DNA from 2 places in the Kribbella sp. WER1 genome. Region 1 is predicted to be linked to the other one. Evidence: riboswitches for the same ligand, from Rfam matches in the RefSeq annotation. Region 1 holds a riboswitch; the other holds the start of a gene.
The links. Region 1 has a riboswitch for S-adenosylmethionine ahead of ACXJJ3_RS05815 (aminotransferase class V-fold PLP-dependent enzyme). Riboswitches for the same ligand answer to the same signal wherever they lie in the genome.
Positions count from the first base shown of each region.

Region 2: it holds a riboswitch for S-adenosylmethionine, as region 1 does, so the genes downstream of both, thrC (threonine synthase) here and ACXJJ3_RS05815 (aminotransferase class V-fold PLP-dependent enzyme) in region 1, are expected to answer to the same signal.

Region 1 covers NZ_CM135186.1:1,172,206-1,180,856, forward strand. Annotated here, with positions in the region: gene ACXJJ3_RS05790 (hypothetical protein) at 1-508, opposite strand, end outside; gene ACXJJ3_RS05795 (DNA translocase FtsK 4TM domain-containing protein) at 512-2,929, opposite strand; gene ACXJJ3_RS05800 (DUF4184 family protein) at 3,201-3,932, opposite strand; gene ACXJJ3_RS05805 (DUF6351 family protein) at 3,989-6,082, opposite strand; gene ACXJJ3_RS05810 (DinB family protein) at 6,157-6,672, opposite strand; SAM riboswitch class IV at 6,769-6,882, shown strand; gene ACXJJ3_RS05815 (aminotransferase class V-fold PLP-dependent enzyme) at 6,899-8,263, shown strand; gene ACXJJ3_RS05820 (prolyl oligopeptidase family serine peptidase) at 8,270-8,651, opposite strand, start outside.
Region 2 covers NZ_CM135186.1:3,296,445-3,305,095, forward strand. Annotated here, with positions in the region: gene ACXJJ3_RS16000 (hypothetical protein) at 1-31, shown strand, start outside; gene ACXJJ3_RS16005 (prolyl oligopeptidase family serine peptidase) at 32-694, opposite strand; gene ACXJJ3_RS16010 (zinc-dependent alcohol dehydrogenase family protein) at 770-1,768, opposite strand; gene ACXJJ3_RS16015 (ubiquitin-like small modifier protein 1) at 1,827-2,105, opposite strand; gene thrC (threonine synthase) at 2,102-3,361, opposite strand; SAM riboswitch class I at 3,375-3,514, opposite strand; gene ACXJJ3_RS16025 (DNA-3-methyladenine glycosylase family protein) at 3,782-4,726, opposite strand; gene ACXJJ3_RS16030 (hypothetical protein) at 4,950-5,240, shown strand; gene otsB (trehalose-phosphatase) at 5,206-6,039, opposite strand; gene ACXJJ3_RS16040 (LytR C-terminal domain-containing protein) at 6,036-6,644, opposite strand; gene ACXJJ3_RS16045 (DUF3263 domain-containing protein) at 6,708-7,016, opposite strand; gene ACXJJ3_RS16050 (amidase) at 7,114-8,568, shown strand; gene ACXJJ3_RS16055 (Gfo/Idh/MocA family protein) at 8,559-8,651, shown strand, end outside.

The DNA of each region.
Region 1 (8,651 bases):
CTTCCCCGTTCGACGGCCGCGCCGTCAACCCGAACGGTATCGCGAGTGACGATCCCGTCAGTCGGCGGTTCGCATCGGTTGTCTTGCGGGTCGAACTCGGCAGTGCACCGAGGATCGGCCCGGGATCCTGCAGATGTACGGCGATCCGCCCGTCGTCGAGCGGATGCCGGCGCTGCAGCACCGTCACCTCTTCGATGTCTTCCCACCGGGTACCCACCCACTCGTTCCGGATGCGCAGCCGGATGCCGACGTCGTCGGCCACCAGCATGTCCCCGACCGTGAGCGCGCGGGCGCACACCACGGCCAGGACGGCGAACGCGGCCGCCACGATCCAGCGCAGGATGCCGGTCGCGCTGGTCGAGCCGGATGCCGCGAAGCCGAGCGCGACCAGTCCGGCGCCGACGGCGAGGCCGCCGTGCACCTTCTGGGAGGCGCGAACGGTGAACGGCGTCGGCGCCGGGTCCCCGTCGAATCGGTCCTGCCTGGGCAGTGCGCTCGCGGCGGTCACGTCTCACTCTCCTCGGAGGGTGCTGATGAAGTCCTCTAGATCGTCGGGTTTGACCAGGACGTCCCTGGCCTTCGAACCTTCGCTGGGGCCGACGACGCCGCGGCTTTCCAGGATGTCCATCAGCCGGCCGGCCTTGGCGAAACCGACGCGGAGCTTACGCTGCAGCATCGACGTGGAGCCGAACTGGGTGGAAACGATCAGTTCGGCCGCCTGCACGACCAGGTCGAGGTCGTCGCCGATCTCGTCGTCCAGGTCCTTGCTCGGGCCCGGCGCCGCGGTGACGTCCTCGCGGTACGTCGGCTGCAGCTGCTCCTTGCAGTGCTCGACGACGACGTGGATCTCGTTCTCGGTGACCCAGGCGCCCTGGATCCGCATCGGCTTGCTCGCGCCCATCGGCAGGAACAGGCCGTCACCCTGACCGACCAGCTTCTCCGCGCCGGGCTGGTCGAGGATGACCCGGCTGTCGGCCAGCGACGAGGTCGCGAACGCCAGCCGGGACGGCACGTTGGCCTTGATCAGACCGGTGACGACGTCCACCGAGGGCCGCTGGGTGGCGAGCACCAGGTGGATACCTGCGGCCCGGGCCAGCTGGGTGATCCGGACGATCGAGTCCTCGACGTCGCGCGGCGCGACCATCATCAGGTCGGCGAGCTCGTCGACGATCACCAGCAGGTACGGGTACGGCGACAGCACGCGCTCGGACCCGGGCGGGGGCTTCACCTTGCCGGCCCGGACCGCCTTGTTGAAGTCGTCGACGTGCCGGAACCCGAACGCGGCGAGGTCGTCGTACCGCATGTCCATCTCGCGGACGACCCACTGCAGCGCCTCGGCGGCCTTCTTGGCGTTGGTGATGATCGGCGTGATCAGGTGCGGGATGCCCTCGTAGTTGTTCAGCTCGACCCGTTTCGGGTCGACGAGGATCATCCGCACCTCGTCGGGCGTGGCCCGCATCAGGATCGAGGTGATCAGCGAGTTCACGAACGACGACTTGCCGGATCCGGTCGCACCGGCGACCAGCAGGTGCGGCATCTTCGCCATGTTCGCGACCACGAAGCCGCCTTCGACGTCCTTGCCGAGGCCGGCCACCATCGGGTGGTGGTCGTTGCGCGCGGTCGCGGACCGGATCACGTCGCCGAGGCTGACGGTCTCCTTGTCGGTGTTCGGGATCTCGATGCCGATCGCGGACTTGCCCGGGATCGGCGACAGGATCCGGACGTCGGCCGACGCCACCGCGTACGCGATGTTCTTCGACAGCGCGGTGACCTTCTCGACCTTGACCGCGGCGCCGAGCTCGACCTCGTACCGGGTGACCGTCGGGCCGCGGGTGTAGCCGGTGACCTGGGCGTCGATGCCGAACTGCTCGAACACCTCGGTGAGCCGGTCGACGACCTGGTCGGACGCCTTGGTCCGGGCCTTGTGCACCGAGCCGGGGCTGAGCATCTGCCCGTCCGGCAGCGTGTACGTGATGTCGCCGGACAGGCTGAGCTGCTCGACGCGCTGCGGTAGCGGGGTGTGCGGCGGCGGCTCGAGCGCCGCCGGGGGCTCCGGGCTCGCCGCGGCCGGCGCCTCGAACACGGGCTCGGAGGGCGGCTCGAAGGCGGGGCTCTCGTCGTACGGCTCTTCCTCGGCCGGCTTGGCCTTCGTCTTGCGGCCGCGCTTCGGCTCGTCCTTCAGGATCGGCGAGTCGTACGGCTTGACCGTCGGGTCGCCGTCCTCTTCCTCGAGCTCGGCCTTCGCGCGGCGCTGCTTGCGGGTCAGCCGGACGGTGTCGTCGGTCGGCGCGGCCTGGACGGACGGCGCGTCCGCGGGCAGCTCGGTGCGGCCCATCAGTACGTCGAACGCCGCCCGGAACCGCAGCGGGATCGCGTACACCGGGGTCCCGGTGACGACCAGTGCGCCGAAGATCGACAGCAGCACCAGCAGCGGCGCGGCGACGTACTGCGTGAGCAGGTCGGACAGGAACGACGAGATGAAGTACCCGATCGCGCCGCCGGCGTCCCGGAGCGGGCCGTCGGCGGGGTTGTTCGGCCGGGGCAGGCCGTTCGCGATGTGGATCAGGCCCAGTACGCCGAGGCAGATCGCCGTCCAGCCGATCACCTGGCGGCCGGCCGGGCCGTTGCGGTCCGGGTGCCGCAGCGTGCGGACCGCGATGACGACCAGCATCAGCGGCAGGGCCCAGCCGAGCATGCCGATGCTGCCGCCGACGACCGTCCGGACGCCGTTGCCGACCGATCCGGGCAGGTCCCACCAGATCGCGGCGGCGACGACCATCGCGAGGCCGATCAGGAACAGCCCGGCGCCGTCGCGGCGGTGCTCCGGTTCCAGGTCGCGGGCGCTGTGACCGATCCCCCGCACCATGCTGCCGAGCAGGTGCGCGATGCCGATCCAGACCTTGATCACTCCACGACCGAGAGCGAGCATGGCGGCCGCGAACGGGCCCGGTCCGCTGTTCTTGGGCGTGCTGGTCCGCGCGGCAGAGGTTCCACCGCGTTTCGAACTCTGCCCACGCTTCTGGGCGCCTGACGGACGGGGGCGTCCACCAGCGGCCGAACGGGCCGTGCTCGGCCGTTTGGCTGCTGACTTCTGCGCCCGCGCCGGGGAAGACGTGCGGGTCGCCATATTCCTCAGGCTACCCCGACTACCCCACGAGTCCCACGTGTCACACGCCGATCACACGGTCCCATCCGTAGCATCACGACGGACGGGCGAGGTGGCGGAGCCGGCCCAGGTGCCACAGGACGACGTACCAGCCGAGGGCGGCCAGGCCGCCGTACACGAGGCCGGAGAGCACCACGCGGACGGCGGTCTCCCCTGCCAGGCCGCCGTCGACCCGGCTGAGCTCGACGACCGCGCCGACCACCGCGAACAGCACGAGCGCTCCGAGTACGACGTACCGCACCCAAGCCGGCAGCTTGTCACGCGCGGTGACCGTGGCAGGGGTACGCCGGTACCAGCGGTACAGCCAGATCGCGAGGATCAGGCAGCCGGCGAGCGTACTCACGTACTGCAGCGGCCGGTTGATGTCGCCGAAGACGCCCGGGTACCGGCGGACGAAGTACCCGTCGCCGTGCGTGAAGGAGTCCCACACGACATGGGTCAACGCGCCGACAACAGCGGACAGCACCGTCCAAAGCAGGACCTTGACCCCAGGAACACGCAACGAAGAGACAGGTAGCCGCGCAGCCAACGCAGGCGGCGCCAGTGCGATCAAAGGCCGCTTTAGGACGACGTTGAACACCAGGACGAGCAGCAACGCCAGCAACGGGTCCAGCCAGAACGCCGACGTGAACTTATGCGTCAGTGTCAGCGTGAAGTTCCCATTGATGTACTGCGTGGCGACCCGGTAGATCGCGCCGACGTACAGCAGGTCGGGTGCCACCGCACCGGCCACCAGCGCCGACGCCACGAAGGGCCGCCGGACCAGCGGAGGACAGCTGCGGGGTGGGCCAGAGTGAAGGGCACACCCCGCAGCCTATTGGGTCAGAACGTCGGCCAACTGCTCGCCAGTGGCTGCTGCCCGACGCCCGGCGCCTTCCAGTTGCAGACACCGTTCGGGAACGTCTGCCGCAGCGTCTTCCACTGCACAGAGGTCAACTTGACCTTGTAGTCGGATTTGTTCAGCGGTTCGAGCCGGCACTTGATGATGTCGTTGGCAACAGCCGCACCGGCAACCTGCCGCGGCGCCGGCCAGGCCGGGTAGAAGGTGTTGCACCTGGTCGTGCCGATCCCGTCCACCTGGGTCTCGACGATCTTCTGGTTCGTCGGGCTCCAGCACGCGTCGGTGAGCGCGGCGGGCTTGTTGCGCATCAGCTTCGCGTGCGGAGAGCCCGGCCCGTGGTCCGCGTCCACCGCGTCCATCCAGCGGTCCAGCGAGGCGAGTGCGTCGGTCAGCACCGGGTTCGTCGTACTGAAGCCGCCCGGGGCGTCGCCTGCCTGGACGAGCATGATCTGGTTGCCGGCGTCACCGTTCGCCTTGCGCAGCCGTTCGCGGAGCGAGAACGAGTGGAAGAGCAGGTGGATGTCGCCGTTCGGCTGCTCGTCCCAGTACTGCCGGTAGTCGATGATCGGCGTACTGGCCAGTCCCCCGCCGCCGTTGATCAGCTGCCCGGTGCGGTACGCCGTACTGATCGCCTGCGGGTCCGCGACGGTACGGGCCGGGACGAAGTTGGCGTCGGTGTCGAAACCGCCGACCGCCTTGTTCAGGTCGAGGAACTGGGCGACCGAGATCTTGCCCGCATTCAGGGCGTCCAGGCCGTACTGGATCCCCACGTTGTCGAGCGGCCGCCGGGCGGCGCCCGTACGAGGGTCCTTGCCCCAGACGTTCACCTGGTGGTCGTAGACGTCGCAGCGGACGCCGGCCGGATTCTTCACCGGGTCGTACCGGTCCGCGACCGGTAGTTGCGCAGGGCAATAGACCCGCGGGTCGATCCGGCGGCCGGCACCAGCCAGGTTCGCGATCGTGCCGACCTTGCCGAAGCCCGCGGCGGCCCGTTTCTGCTCGTCGGTCCAGCCGGTCGCGTTCTGGAAGTAGTGGTCGAGCAGCAGCGCGTCCGTGATCGTGTGCAGCGTCGCGAACCCGACCTCCGGGAACACGCACGACGCCACGATCCCGTCCAGCAGCCCCGGGTAGTCCTCGGCGATCTGGAACACCTGGTACGAGCCGCCGGAGCACCCCCATCCGATGGTCTGACGCGGTACGCCGATCGTCTCCAGGATGTGCTCCCGCGTCATCGACATGGTCTCGGCGGCGAGCACCCCGTTGCAGTTGATCCCGAACACGTTGAGGCTCGACGACGCCACGGCGTACCCCTGCCCGAGCAGTACGTCGTCGTTGATGCCGCCCGTGCCGCTCCCCTGCTGGTACCACCCGCCGGGGCAGCCGCCGCCGAACGTGTAGACCAGCCGGCCGTTCCACCCGCTCGGCGCCTTCACGACGCTCGGCTCACCGCCCGCGGGGTCGTTGAGTACGGCGTACTCGTAGATCGACCGGTTGATGACGCCGGTCTCGACGCGGACGATGTACGGCACCGTGCGGCCGTCGGACGTGGTCGTCGTCGCCAGGTCGGCCGGATGCGTCGCCGGCAGCACCTTGAGCGAGCGGTCGGCCGTGGAGCGGTACAGATAGTCGACGCGGGTCGGGACCGTGCAGTTCGCGTCGGACGGCGGGCCGAGCTTCACCTTGGCGAGCGTGACGAAGTCCGCCGTACCGCAGAAGTACGGCGTCTCGTGCGGGCCGGCCAGGAGCGGCCCGCTGCGTGGGTGGTTCGTGATCACCAGCCGCGACGCGGCGGCGGTCACCGTGTTGGAACCGTTCGTGAGGCCTTGGACGACGCCGATCAGGCGGTCCTGCTGACGGGTGAACGCGCTACTGACGTCCTTCCCGTTCAGCCGGATCTTCAGGTCGTCCAGGTGCCGCCCGGTGATCCCGAGCAGCACGTTGCCGTCGCTCACCATGTCGGCGCGCGGCGTGGACAGGACCTCGATCCGTACGTCGGAGGCCGCACTGGCGGGGGTCACCAGGACGGCGGCGAACATCGCAGTCAGAAGGGCAACGAGGGCGGCTGGTCGCTTCATGTGATGAGTCGATCACAGCAGTTCCGGTGCCGGAAGAGTTCGTGGTAATCGGTTTCCGGCCGGAGTGGACCACTTCAGGCGCCGGTGGTCCCGTCCAGCTGCTCGCGGACCAGGTCGGCGTGCCCGCAGTGCCGCGCGTACTCGCCGATCAGGTGGATGTAGATCATCCGCAGCGTCGACTCGGTCCCGCCGAACGTGAACCGGTCGTCGAGCGAGCGCCCGGCCGCGGCCTCGTCGGACAGCTTCCACTCCGCGATCAGCCCGTCGTACGCCGCCTGCGCCTCGGCCGGGTCGATCCGCTCGAAGTCCGCGTCCTTGCCGAGCTCGGGCGTGAACAGCGGCGCGGCCGGGTCGTCGGCGAAGTGGATCCGGAACCAGATCCGCTCGACCTTCGTGAGGTGCCGGATCAGCCCGAGCAGCGAGAGGTTCGACGGCGGCGAGGGCCGCTCGGCGAGCTGTACAGCGGTCAGCCCGGCGCATTTCATCAGCAAGGTGCTGCGGTAGAAGCCCAGATATCCTTGCAGCAGTTCGCGTTCCGGTGCCGTCAGCGAGCCGTCCGGCCGCTCGACCGCAGGGGCAGTCCAGGTCATCGCCATCCTCACGTCGTCCCACGATGTGTTCACGTATCTCATCACATGAGATACGTACTGGCGGCGAACGTGTCCCGTTCGTTACCGTTCTCGGCAGGTCATGAGTGTCAGCGACAAGCCCCGGCTCGCTGGCCGGCAACCCTCCTCCGCGGTGGGGTGCCCCGGGTGAAGACCAGGCCGTGCGGATACCCCGTTCGGCAAGCGCGGACTTCCTGGGAGCAGATCCATGTCGATCCTGTCGATTCTCGAGCCGGCCGGCAGCACCGCCCCGCGTCCGAGCAGCGCCCGGCGGCTCACCGGCAACATCCCTGCCACCGTCGGCTCGGACCTGCTGGTCCCGCTGGCCGACGGCCGGGTCACCGACTACGCGAACTTCGACCACGGGGCGAGCGCGCCGTGTCTGGAGTCCGTCCGGGCCAGCGTCGAGGCCGCGCTCCCGTCGTACGCCTCGGTGCACCGTGGCAACGGGTACGCCTCACGGATCACCACCCAGTGGTACGAGCGGGCCCGCGCCGAGGTGCACGCCTTCGTCGGCGCCCGGACCGACGACCAGGTGATCTTCACCCGCCAGACCACCGACGCGCTCAACCTCCTCGCACACGCCGTCCCGCAGGACGCGACCGTGATCGTGTTCGAGTCCGAGCACCACGCCGCGCTGCTCCCCTGGCCGGCCGAGCGCACCGTCCGGCTCAAGGCGCCGGCCGGTCAGGCCGAGGCCGTGTCGAACGTCGCCGACGCGCTCCGGCAGGCGCCCGAGGGACCGCGCCTGGTCGTGGTCACCGGCGCCTCGAACGTGACCGGCGAGATCTTCCCGATCGCCGAAATCGCCAAGGTGGCCAAGGCCCACGGCGCCCGGGTCTGCCTGGACGCCGCGCAGCTCGCGCCGCACCGCGTGGTCGACATCGCCGCGCTCGACGTCGACTGGGTCGTGCTGTCCGGCCACAAGCTGTACGCCCCGTACGGCGCCGGCGCCCTGATCGGCCGCTCCGACTGGCTCGACGCCGCCGACCCGTACCTCTACGGCGGCGGCGCGACCCACGCCGTCACCAGCGACACCGTCGTCTGGTCGACCGGCCCGGCGCGCCACGAGGGCGGGTCCCCGAACGTCATCGGCGCGATCGCGCTGGCGAGCGCCTGCGCCGCGCTCACCAGGCACCGCGACGCCATCGAGCAGCACGAGCGCAGCCTGCTGGCCCGGCTGCGGACCGGTCTCGCCCAGATCGAGGGCGTCACGACGTACTCGATCTTCGGCGAGGAGGCGGACCGGGTCGGCACCGTCTGCTTCACGGTCGAGGGCCTGACCTCGACGTTGGTGTCCGCGGCCCTGAGCGCGGAGTACGGCATCGGTGTCCGGGACGGCAAGTTCTGCGCGCACCCGCTGGTCGGTCACCTGCTCGCGAATTCTCCCGAGCACGGTACGGCGGTCCGCGCCAGCCTCGGCCTCGGGACCACCCGGGAGCACGTGGACCGGCTCGTCAACGCCGTCCGCACGCTGGCCACGACCGGCCCGCGCACGGAGTACGCGGAGAGCGCGCACGGCTGTCAGCCGGCCGACGATCCCCGCGACCTCCACGCACCGCGGATCTGGTAGCCCCTCCTACTGCTCAGGAGGTACGAGACCTACATGGTGAGCAGCGAACGCCAGTAGGTCCGCCCACTCCGACGCGACCATCGCGGCAGGCTTACCGAAGCCGTGGCCGGTGTTGACCTCTACGCGAGTCAACACCGGCTGCGGACCGGACTGGGCGTGCTGCACCGCGGCGATGAACTTGTGGCTGTGCAGCGGCACTACGCGGTCGTCGTGATCACCCGTGACCACCAACGTCGCCGGGTACGCCGTACCGTCGCTGACGCGGTGCAGTGGCGAGTAGGCCAGCAGGTCCTCGAACTGCTCCGGGTCGGTCGGCAGGCCGTAGTCGGACGCCCAGGCCGCCCCAACCGTGAACAGGTGGAACCGCAGCATGTCCAGCACGCCCACA
Region 2 (8,651 bases), 2.1 Mb from region 1:
CCCACCCACCGTCTACCTGATCCGCCTGTAGCTAGAGAGCACTCCGGAAGAAGCGCGCCGCCTCACCCGCCACGGCATACCGCGCATCGCGTAGATCGTGGTCGCCGCCAACGATCGGCAGCAGTCGCGAGCGGGCACCGACAGCGAGCAGCGCCCGGTGGAGCTGTGCGGCGTGCTCGTACGGGACGGTCTCGTCGGCGGTGCCGTGGACGATCAGGAAGGGCGGCGCGTCGGGGCCCACATGGGCGATCGGGCCGGCCGCACGGAGCTGCTCGCGATGTGTGGTCACGTCTCCTCCGACCAGAGCAGTCACCGGCGAGGGCCGGTCGATCCGCAGGCCGCCGCCCGGGTGCAGGAGATCGCTCGGACCGCTGATCGTCACCACGGCCCGGATCTGCGGTTCGGCCGCGCGTGCGGACTCCGTCGTACTGCCAGAACGGCGGCGCCTTCGACGCGCATCAGCACCCAACGCGCCGCCGCGCACGAGCCCGGCGACGGCGGCGAGATGGCCGCCGGCGGACTGCCCCCAGATACCGACCCGCCGCGGGTCGACCGGTAGACCGAGCGGATTGCGCTCGATCCAGCGCAGCGCCGCCCGTACGTCGTGCAGTCCGACGGTCGCATGGTCGCGGCGACGGGATCCAGAGCTCTTTCCGGAAACAAATCGCTGTCTGCTGCCGGAAAAGTTCCGCAAAGACGGGTCTCCCCGCTTGGAGGCTCCGGGCGGCGTCGGCCTCGCGGGCCGCGGCCCCTGCGGTGGGTGGGGTGGCTACGGGGTGATGACCGTGACGCCGGCGGAGGTGCCGTTGGTCAGGGCTGCGAGGGCGGCCGGGGTTTCTTCGAGGGTGATGGTGCGCGTGACCAGCCGCTGCGGGTTCAGGTTGCCGTTGGCAACCAGGTCGAGCATCTCCGGGTAGGCGTGCGCGGGCATGCCGTGGCTGCCGAGCCAGGTGAGTTCCTGGCCGATCAGGCGGCCTACGTCGAGGGTGACGCCGCCCGGTAGGAGGCCGACCTGTACGTGGCGGCCGCGGGGGCGGAGGGCTTGCAGCGCTTGCTGGACGATGTCGCTCGAGCCGAGGGCGTCGATGGTCACGTGGAAGCCGCCCAGGTCGCGGGCGGGGGCCTGGAGGGTGTGGGTGGCGCCGTAGGTTCGGGCCAGGGCGAGGGCTTCCGGGTTGGTGTCTATCGCTGTGACCTCGGCGCCCAGATCGGCCGCGATCATCACTGCGGACAGGCCTACTCCGCCGCAACCGAAGACGGCTACTCGTTCGCCGGCCTGGACCTGCCCGACCTGGTGGACGGCGCGGAAGGACGTCGCGAAGCGGCAGCCGAGGCCGGCGGCCGTGGTGAAGGACATGTCGTCGGCGAGGCGGACCAGGTTCACCTCGGCGTACGGTACGGCGACGTACTCGGCGAACGAACCCCAGTAGTTGAAGCCGGGCTGGAGCTGGTTCGGGCAGACCTGGTGGTTGCCCTCGCGGCACTGCTCGCAGGTCCCGCACGCGCAGATGAACGGCGTCGTCACCCGGTCGCCGACCGCCCACCCGCGGACGCCGGCACCGACCGCGGCGATCGTCCCGGCGAGCTCGTGCCCGGGCACGTGCGGCAGCACGATGTCCGCGTCGTGCCCCATCCACCCGTGCCAGTCGCTGCGGCACAACCCGGTCGCCTCGACCTTCACCACAACCGCGCCGCCCTCGACGGCAGGCTCCGGCACGTCCCGCACCTCAGGAAGTACGCCGTACTCCTCGATCACCACTGCACGCATGCGTAGACCATAGTCAGCCCACGCAGGAATCGTTCCCCTCGGGACCCCGAGGCGACGTTCAGCAGCCGCCGGCGACGGCCGGGATGATGGAGACCTGGCCGCCGTCCTTGATCGCGGTCTGCAGGCCCTGGGCGAAACGTACGTCGTCGTCGTCCACGTACACGTTCACGAAGCGGCGCAGTTCGCCGGACTCGTCGAGCACGCGGCCCTTGATCCCGGGGTACGACGTGTCGAGCGAGTCGAGCACCTCAGTCAGCGTGCCGCCCTCGGCGGACACCTCGGACGCGCCCTGGGTGTAGGGCCGCAGGATGGTCGGGACGCGCACACTCACACTCACTGCAGGCCTGCCTTCACGAAGGCGTCGTACGACGCGGGAATGGTCACCTTGGGGCCGACCCGGTCGGCCACGGCGTCGAGCGTCTTCAGCCCGTCGCCGGAGTTGATGATCACCGTCTCGGCCTCGGGGTCGAGCTGCCCGGTCTTGATCAGCTTCTTCAGCGTCGCGACCGTCACCCCGCCCGCGGTCTCGGCGAAGATGCCCTCGGTCCGGGCCAGCAGCTGGATGCCCTCGACGACCTCGTCGTCGCTGACGTCCTCGATCGCGCCACCGGTACGGCGGGCCACGTCGAGCACGTACGGCCCGTCGGCCGGGTTGCCGATCGCCAGCGACTTCGCGATCGTGTCCGGCTTCACCGGCTTGACCACGTCGTGCCCGTCGCGGAACGCCTGCGCCACCGGGGAGCAGCCGGTCGCCTGCGCGCCGTACACCTTGTAGTCGGTGGCGTCGACGAGCCCGAGCTTGCCGAGCTCGGTGAAACCCTTGTCGATCTTGGTGAGCTGCGAGCCGGACGCGACCGGGATCACGACCTGCTGCGGCAGCCGCCAGCCGAGCTGCTCGGCGATCTCGAAGGCGAGCGTCTTGGAGCCTTCGGAGTAGTACGGCCGGACGTTGACGTTGACGAACGCCCAGCCTTCCTCCTCGCCGGCGATCTCGGAGGCGAGCTTGTTCACGTCGTCGTAGTTGCCCTCGACGGCGACCAGGGTGCCGCCGTACACGGCGGTGGTGATCACCTTCGGGCGCTCGAGGTCGTGCGGGATGAACACGACCGAGCGGATGCCGGCCCGGGCGGCGGCCGCGGCGACGGCGTTCGCGAGGTTGCCGGTCGAGGGGCAGGCGAAGACCTTCATGCCGAGCTCGCGGGTGGCGCTCAACGCACTCGCCACGACTCGGTCCTTGAAGGAGTGGGTCGGGTTGCCGGAGTCGTCCTTCACCCAGAGCTTGCGCAGCCCGAGCTCGCGGGCCAGGTTCTGCGCGTCGACGAGCCGGGTGTAGCCGGGCTCGGTGTTCGGGAAGCTCGCCACGTCGACCGGGACGGGGAGCAGCGGCTGGTAGCGCCAGATGTTCTTCGGGCCGGCTTCGATCTGCTCGCGGGTGATGGCCGGGTACTCGTACCCGACCTCCAGCGGACCGAAGCACTCCATACAGGCGTAGAACGGGCCCAGCGGGGACTTCGCGCCGCACGCGCGACAGCTGAGGTGCGTACCGTTGCCGAAGGCACCTTCACGGATGGTGTGGGTGGCGGCCTGGCTCATGAGTGAGGTTCCCCTCTCATCTTCCCCGGGAGCCGGATCTCGGCGCGGGACGGATTTGGCACCGTTCCCTCGCTTTCGGCCCGGACGGGCGTACGGCGGGGAGGGTTGCCGGGACGTCAACGGGCCGTTTCCCTCAGTCCCTCTGGATGAGCTGCCCCGAGATTACCCAATCGGGTCCATATTGTGTCCCGTGGTCCCACCATCCGAGACGGGCGATCTCAGAGCCGGCCCCGGATCTCCAGGCCATCACAATCCAGCCTGCGTCTGGTACCTGAGCGTGCCCGACGGCCACAGACGGGGATTGTGATGGCCTGGAGATCAGCCTCGGGCGGACACCCACCACTCACCAACCGCTCCCAACCGCCGGACGGCGGGTGCCAGGCCTGGGGCGGATGGGCGGGGTTAGTGAGTGGCGGCGGATCACAGGCGGTGCGTGGCGCCGGGGGTGTGGGTGGGGAGGGACTTGCGCGGGCCGAAGCGCGGATGCCCGATCCCGGCGAGCTCGATCAGCCGCTGCACCCGGAACCGGTGCCCGCGGTACGGCTCGATCAGCTCGGCGCAGCCGTCGTCGTCCAGCTCCTCGCCGATCAGCGCGTACGACACGTTCCGCGACACGTGGTAGTCCGCGAACGAGAACGCGTCCGCGTCCCCGTGCGCCCGCTGCCGTACCTCGGCCGCCGTCCACACGCCGACCCCGGGCAGCGACCGCAGCCGCCGCTCGATCTCGGCGCCGTCGGTCAGCTCCAGCGTCCGCTCCAGCGCCCGCGCCCGGGTCGCCGCCGTCAGCACCACCCGCGACCGCCGGTTCTCCACGCCCGCCCGGAGGAACTGCCACGACGGGATCAGCCGCCACTGCTCCGGCGCCGGCGGCACCATCATCACCCGGTTGCCCTGCTCACGAGGCCCCGGCGCCGGCTCGCCGTACTCGCGCAACAGCAACCGCCACGCACGGAACGCCTCCTTGCCGGTCACGACCTGCTCGATCCCGGCCGCCGCCATCGCCTCGAACACCGCCCGCGACCGCGGCACCCGCACGTCCGGGAACCGCCGCGCCGCATCCACCAGCACCCGATGCTCCGGCAACGGCTCGAACCCGTCCCAGCTGTCCTTGTCCCCCAGCAGCTCCGGTACGCCGTCCAACACCCACTGGGCCCCCGGCCCCCACGCCTCCGCCTCGACCGCCCCGGCGTACGGCGTCAACCGCAGCAGCACCGGCCCCTCCGGCGTCCGCGTCGCCCGCCACACGGTCCGCCGCCCCGCATCGAACACATACGCCGGATCCCCCGGCCCCTTCCGCAACCCACCGATCACCGACTGCGGATCCACCACCCGCCCCGGCCGCCAGACCCGCACCACCGAACTCACCCGCCAAGTCTTACCCACCCCACCGACAGAACTCATACTGATCCCCATGACTGCTTGGCAGTGGGTGAAGCTCGTTGGGAACTTCCTCAATCTGTCTACCCTCGCGGGCGGCGTGGTCGGGGTGATCGGGAGGGCGAGGTTCAGTCGGGGGCCGCGGGGGCTGTTTTTTGCGAACGGTTACAGGCTCGGGTTTCCGGTGGCGGGGGCGTTCACGATCGGGAACGTGGTGTTGAGCAAGAACGAGCGGGCGTACTTCGACGATGGCCGGCTCGTGCGGCATGAGGAGCGGCATTCTTGGCAGTACTTCTGTCTGCTCGGGCTGCCGATGTTGCCGTTGTACGTCGTCGGTGTGGTGGTGTCGTTCCTGCTCACCGGGGATCCGGCGTCGCGGAATCCGTTCGAGCGGCTGGCGGGGCTGAAGGACGGTGGGTACGTCGAGCGCCCGGTGCAGCCGATCGGGAAGACCGTGACGCAGGCGTTCAGCGGGCTGCGATCGCGTCCGAAAGGGCCGTGAGGACGGTGACCACGCCGCTCGGCTCGTCGACGACGATGTCGGCGGCGTCGATCAGCTCGGTCGCGTTCGAGGACCGGGTGGCGAGCAGTACGGCGGGGAGCCCGTCGGCACGTCGCGCCTGGATCGCCCGGAACGCGGCGAGGTCGCCCAGGTCGTCTCCGGCGTACAGGATCGAGCGGGCGCCGGTGGACTCGAGCAGGCTCTGGATCGCGACGCCCTTGTCGATGCCGGGCGGGCGCAGTTCGAGGACCAGGTTGCCGGGCTCGAGCCGCAGTTCGGTCTCCTCGGCGAGCGTGGTCAACGGCCCGCGCAGCAGCTCGAACGCCTCGGCCGGATCGTCCAGCCGGCGCGTGTGCACGGCCAGTGAGCTGTCCTTGTCCTCCACGAACGCATCCGGTACGCCGGCTTCCCGGAGCAGACCGGGCAACCGGTCGCGGGCCGTCGCGACACCTGCCGGCACCGGCGCGCTGGTGACCTTGCCGGTCGTCGCGTCCCACCGTTCGAGGCCGTAGTGCCCGAGCACGACGAGGCGCCCGAGGCCGGGGTGACCGCTGACGCCGGACAGTTCGGTGGCGACCAGCGCCGGCCGGCCGGTGACGATCGCGACCTGGTTCACGGTCCGGGCCAGCCGGGCGAGCGCGTCCAGGGCGCCCTCGACCGGGCGGGACCGGGCCGGGTCCTCGACCAGCGGCGACAGGACGCCGTCGAAGTCGGTCGCGATCACCGCCGACGCCGGGTCGGAGGCGATCGCCTCCCAGCCCTGGTGGCCGGCATCGGTCCTGATGACCGGAGAATTCATCCTGTGTAGTCCGACGTGAGGATGACGGTCAGGCGGTCCTTCTTCATGTTGTCCAGCGCGCCCTTGGACCGGCCGATGCCGAGGTCGTGGGCCAGCTGGTTGGCGGCCGCGATCATGCCGGGCGGGTAGTACACGGTGCTCTCGGCAACCTTGCCGTGCCAGTTGTCCGGCGAGCCGGAGACGGTCCAGCCGGCCGCCTTGGCGCGGTTCGCGACCGAGTCGGCGAGGCCCTTGCGCGGGGTGTTGTTGTACACCTCGATCGCCGGCCGCTCCTCGGCCGGGATCGTCACCGGCTGGGTGGGCTGCGGCGGTTCGGTGGTCTTCGGAGGCTGGGTCGGCTGCGACGTCGGTCCGGCGGTCGGCTCAGTGGTCGACGGGGGCTGCGTCGGCTTCTCCGACGGAGGCTTCGCCGACGAGGGCTTCTCGGACGGCCGCGGCACGCTGGCGCCGACTGTCGACGGCCCGGCCGACGGCTTGGTGGTCGGCGTACTCGCGGCGGCCGGCTTCTCGTCGGCCTGGCTGTTGTTCCCGCGGGTGCCGAACAGCACCAGCAGCCCGGCGACGATCGCGACCACGGCGGCGACCGCAACGAGCGACGAGAGCACCTGCCCCTGCTCGCCCCGACGGCGTGGGGCAGTAAGGCACGCCCTCAGGCGGCGGGACACGGTTCAGACCTCGATGCCCAGGCGACGTGCGGAGCGGGCGCGCTGGCGGGCGGCCCGGAGCCGGCGGAGGCGCTTGACCAGCAACGGGTCGTGCGCGAGGGCCTCCGGCCGGTCGATGAGCGCGTTCAGGACCTGGTAGTACCGGGTCGCGGACATCTGGAACTGGTCCCGGATCGCCTGCTCCTTGGCGCCGGCGTACTTCCACCAATGGCGCTCGAAGGCGAGGATCTGGCCGTCCCTCTCAGAGAGTCCGGCGACGACCGGCGGCGCAGCTTCGGCGGGGCCGGAAGAGCTGGCGTTGGCGCTGTCCATCTGCTGCTGACTCCTGTGCGGTCGGTGATCGTCCGTCCGCAAGCTACTGTACGTGTTGAACAACAGCAATGTCATTCACCGACGACCGACACGAAGCGTGTCGCTGACGAGGCAACCGGACCGGTTCAACTCTGGCAGGATCTTGGGGGTGAGCTCAACCGACTCCAGCGTGGCCCGGGTCGAGGAGCTGCAGGGGCGGATCGGGGATGTCGACCCGTTGGTCAACGCCGTCTGCACGCCGAACCCCGCCGCGCTCACCGACGCCGCCCGACTCGACACCGAACGTGACGAGGGCCGGGTCCGCGGCCCGCTGCACGGCGTACCGGTGCTGGTCAAGGACAACATCGACACCGCCGACCTGCCGACCACGGCCGGTTCGCTGGCGCTCGCCGACCAGCCGCCTCCGCCGCAGGACGCGCCGCTGGTCCGCCGGTTGCGCGAGGCCGGCTGCGTGATCCTGGCGAAGACCAACCTGAGCGAGTGGGCGAACTTCCGCGGCTCCGCGTCGTCGTCCGGCTGGAGCGCGTACGGCGGCCTCACCCGGAACCCGTATGCGTTGAACCGCTCGCCCGGCGGCTCCTCGTCCGGTTCCGGCGCGGCGGTCGCGGCGGGGCTCGCGGACTACGCGATCGGTACCGAGACCAGCGGCTCGATCGTCTGCCCGGCCGCGCTGAACGGCGTCGTCGGCCTGAAGCCCACGGTCGGCCTGATCCCGCAGCAGGGCATCGTCCCGATCTCGCACTCGCAGGACACCGCGGGCCCGATGACCCGGACGGTCGAGCAGACCGCCGCGCTGCTCACGGTCCTGACGGGCGGCCAGCTCGACTACACGGAGGCCTGTCGCGGTACGGACCTCAGCGACGTGCGCATCGGCGTACCGCGGGGGCCTCTCTGGGGGTATTCGAACGGGCTCGACCAGGTCACCGAGCGGGCGCTGGAAGTGCTCAGCCGGTGCGGAGCGACGCTGGTCGACCACCTGTCGTTGCCGACGCCTGGTGGTGACGAGGACCAGCTCCACGTGCTCTCGCACGAGCTGAAGGGCGACATGGCGGCGTACCTTGCGACGCGCGCACCCGGCGGTCCGCGGACGCTGGACGACCTGATCGCGTTCAACAACGAGCATGCGGACCAGGAGCTGCAGTGGTTCGGTCAGGAGCTGTTCGAGCGCGCCGCCGCGACGGACGGCCTGGACTCGCCGGTGTACGTCGCCGCCCGGCTGACCGCGCTGCGGGCCGGGCGGGACGGTATCGACAACCTGCTCCGCGACAACCAGCTCGACGCGCTGGTCAGCCCGTCGTACCAGCCGGCCTGGACGATCGACCTGGTGAACGGCGACCACGTGATGGGCAGCTCGTCGGCGCACGCCGCGCTGGCCGGCTACCCGCTGCTCTCGGTTCCCTCCGGCGTGGTCTCGGGGCTCCCGGTCGGACTGACGATCAGCGGTACGGGGCGGAGTGAGGTCACGCTCATTCGCTTGGCGCACGCCTTCGAAACCGCGAGAATCGCAGCAGACGGACCGTTCCCGACCCCGGAGTTCAGACAGTGGGTATAGATCGCGTCAGGTGGGGAATCGTTGCGACCGGCAACATTTCGACCCAGTTCACGCACGACCTGGGGCTGCTGCCGGACGACGCC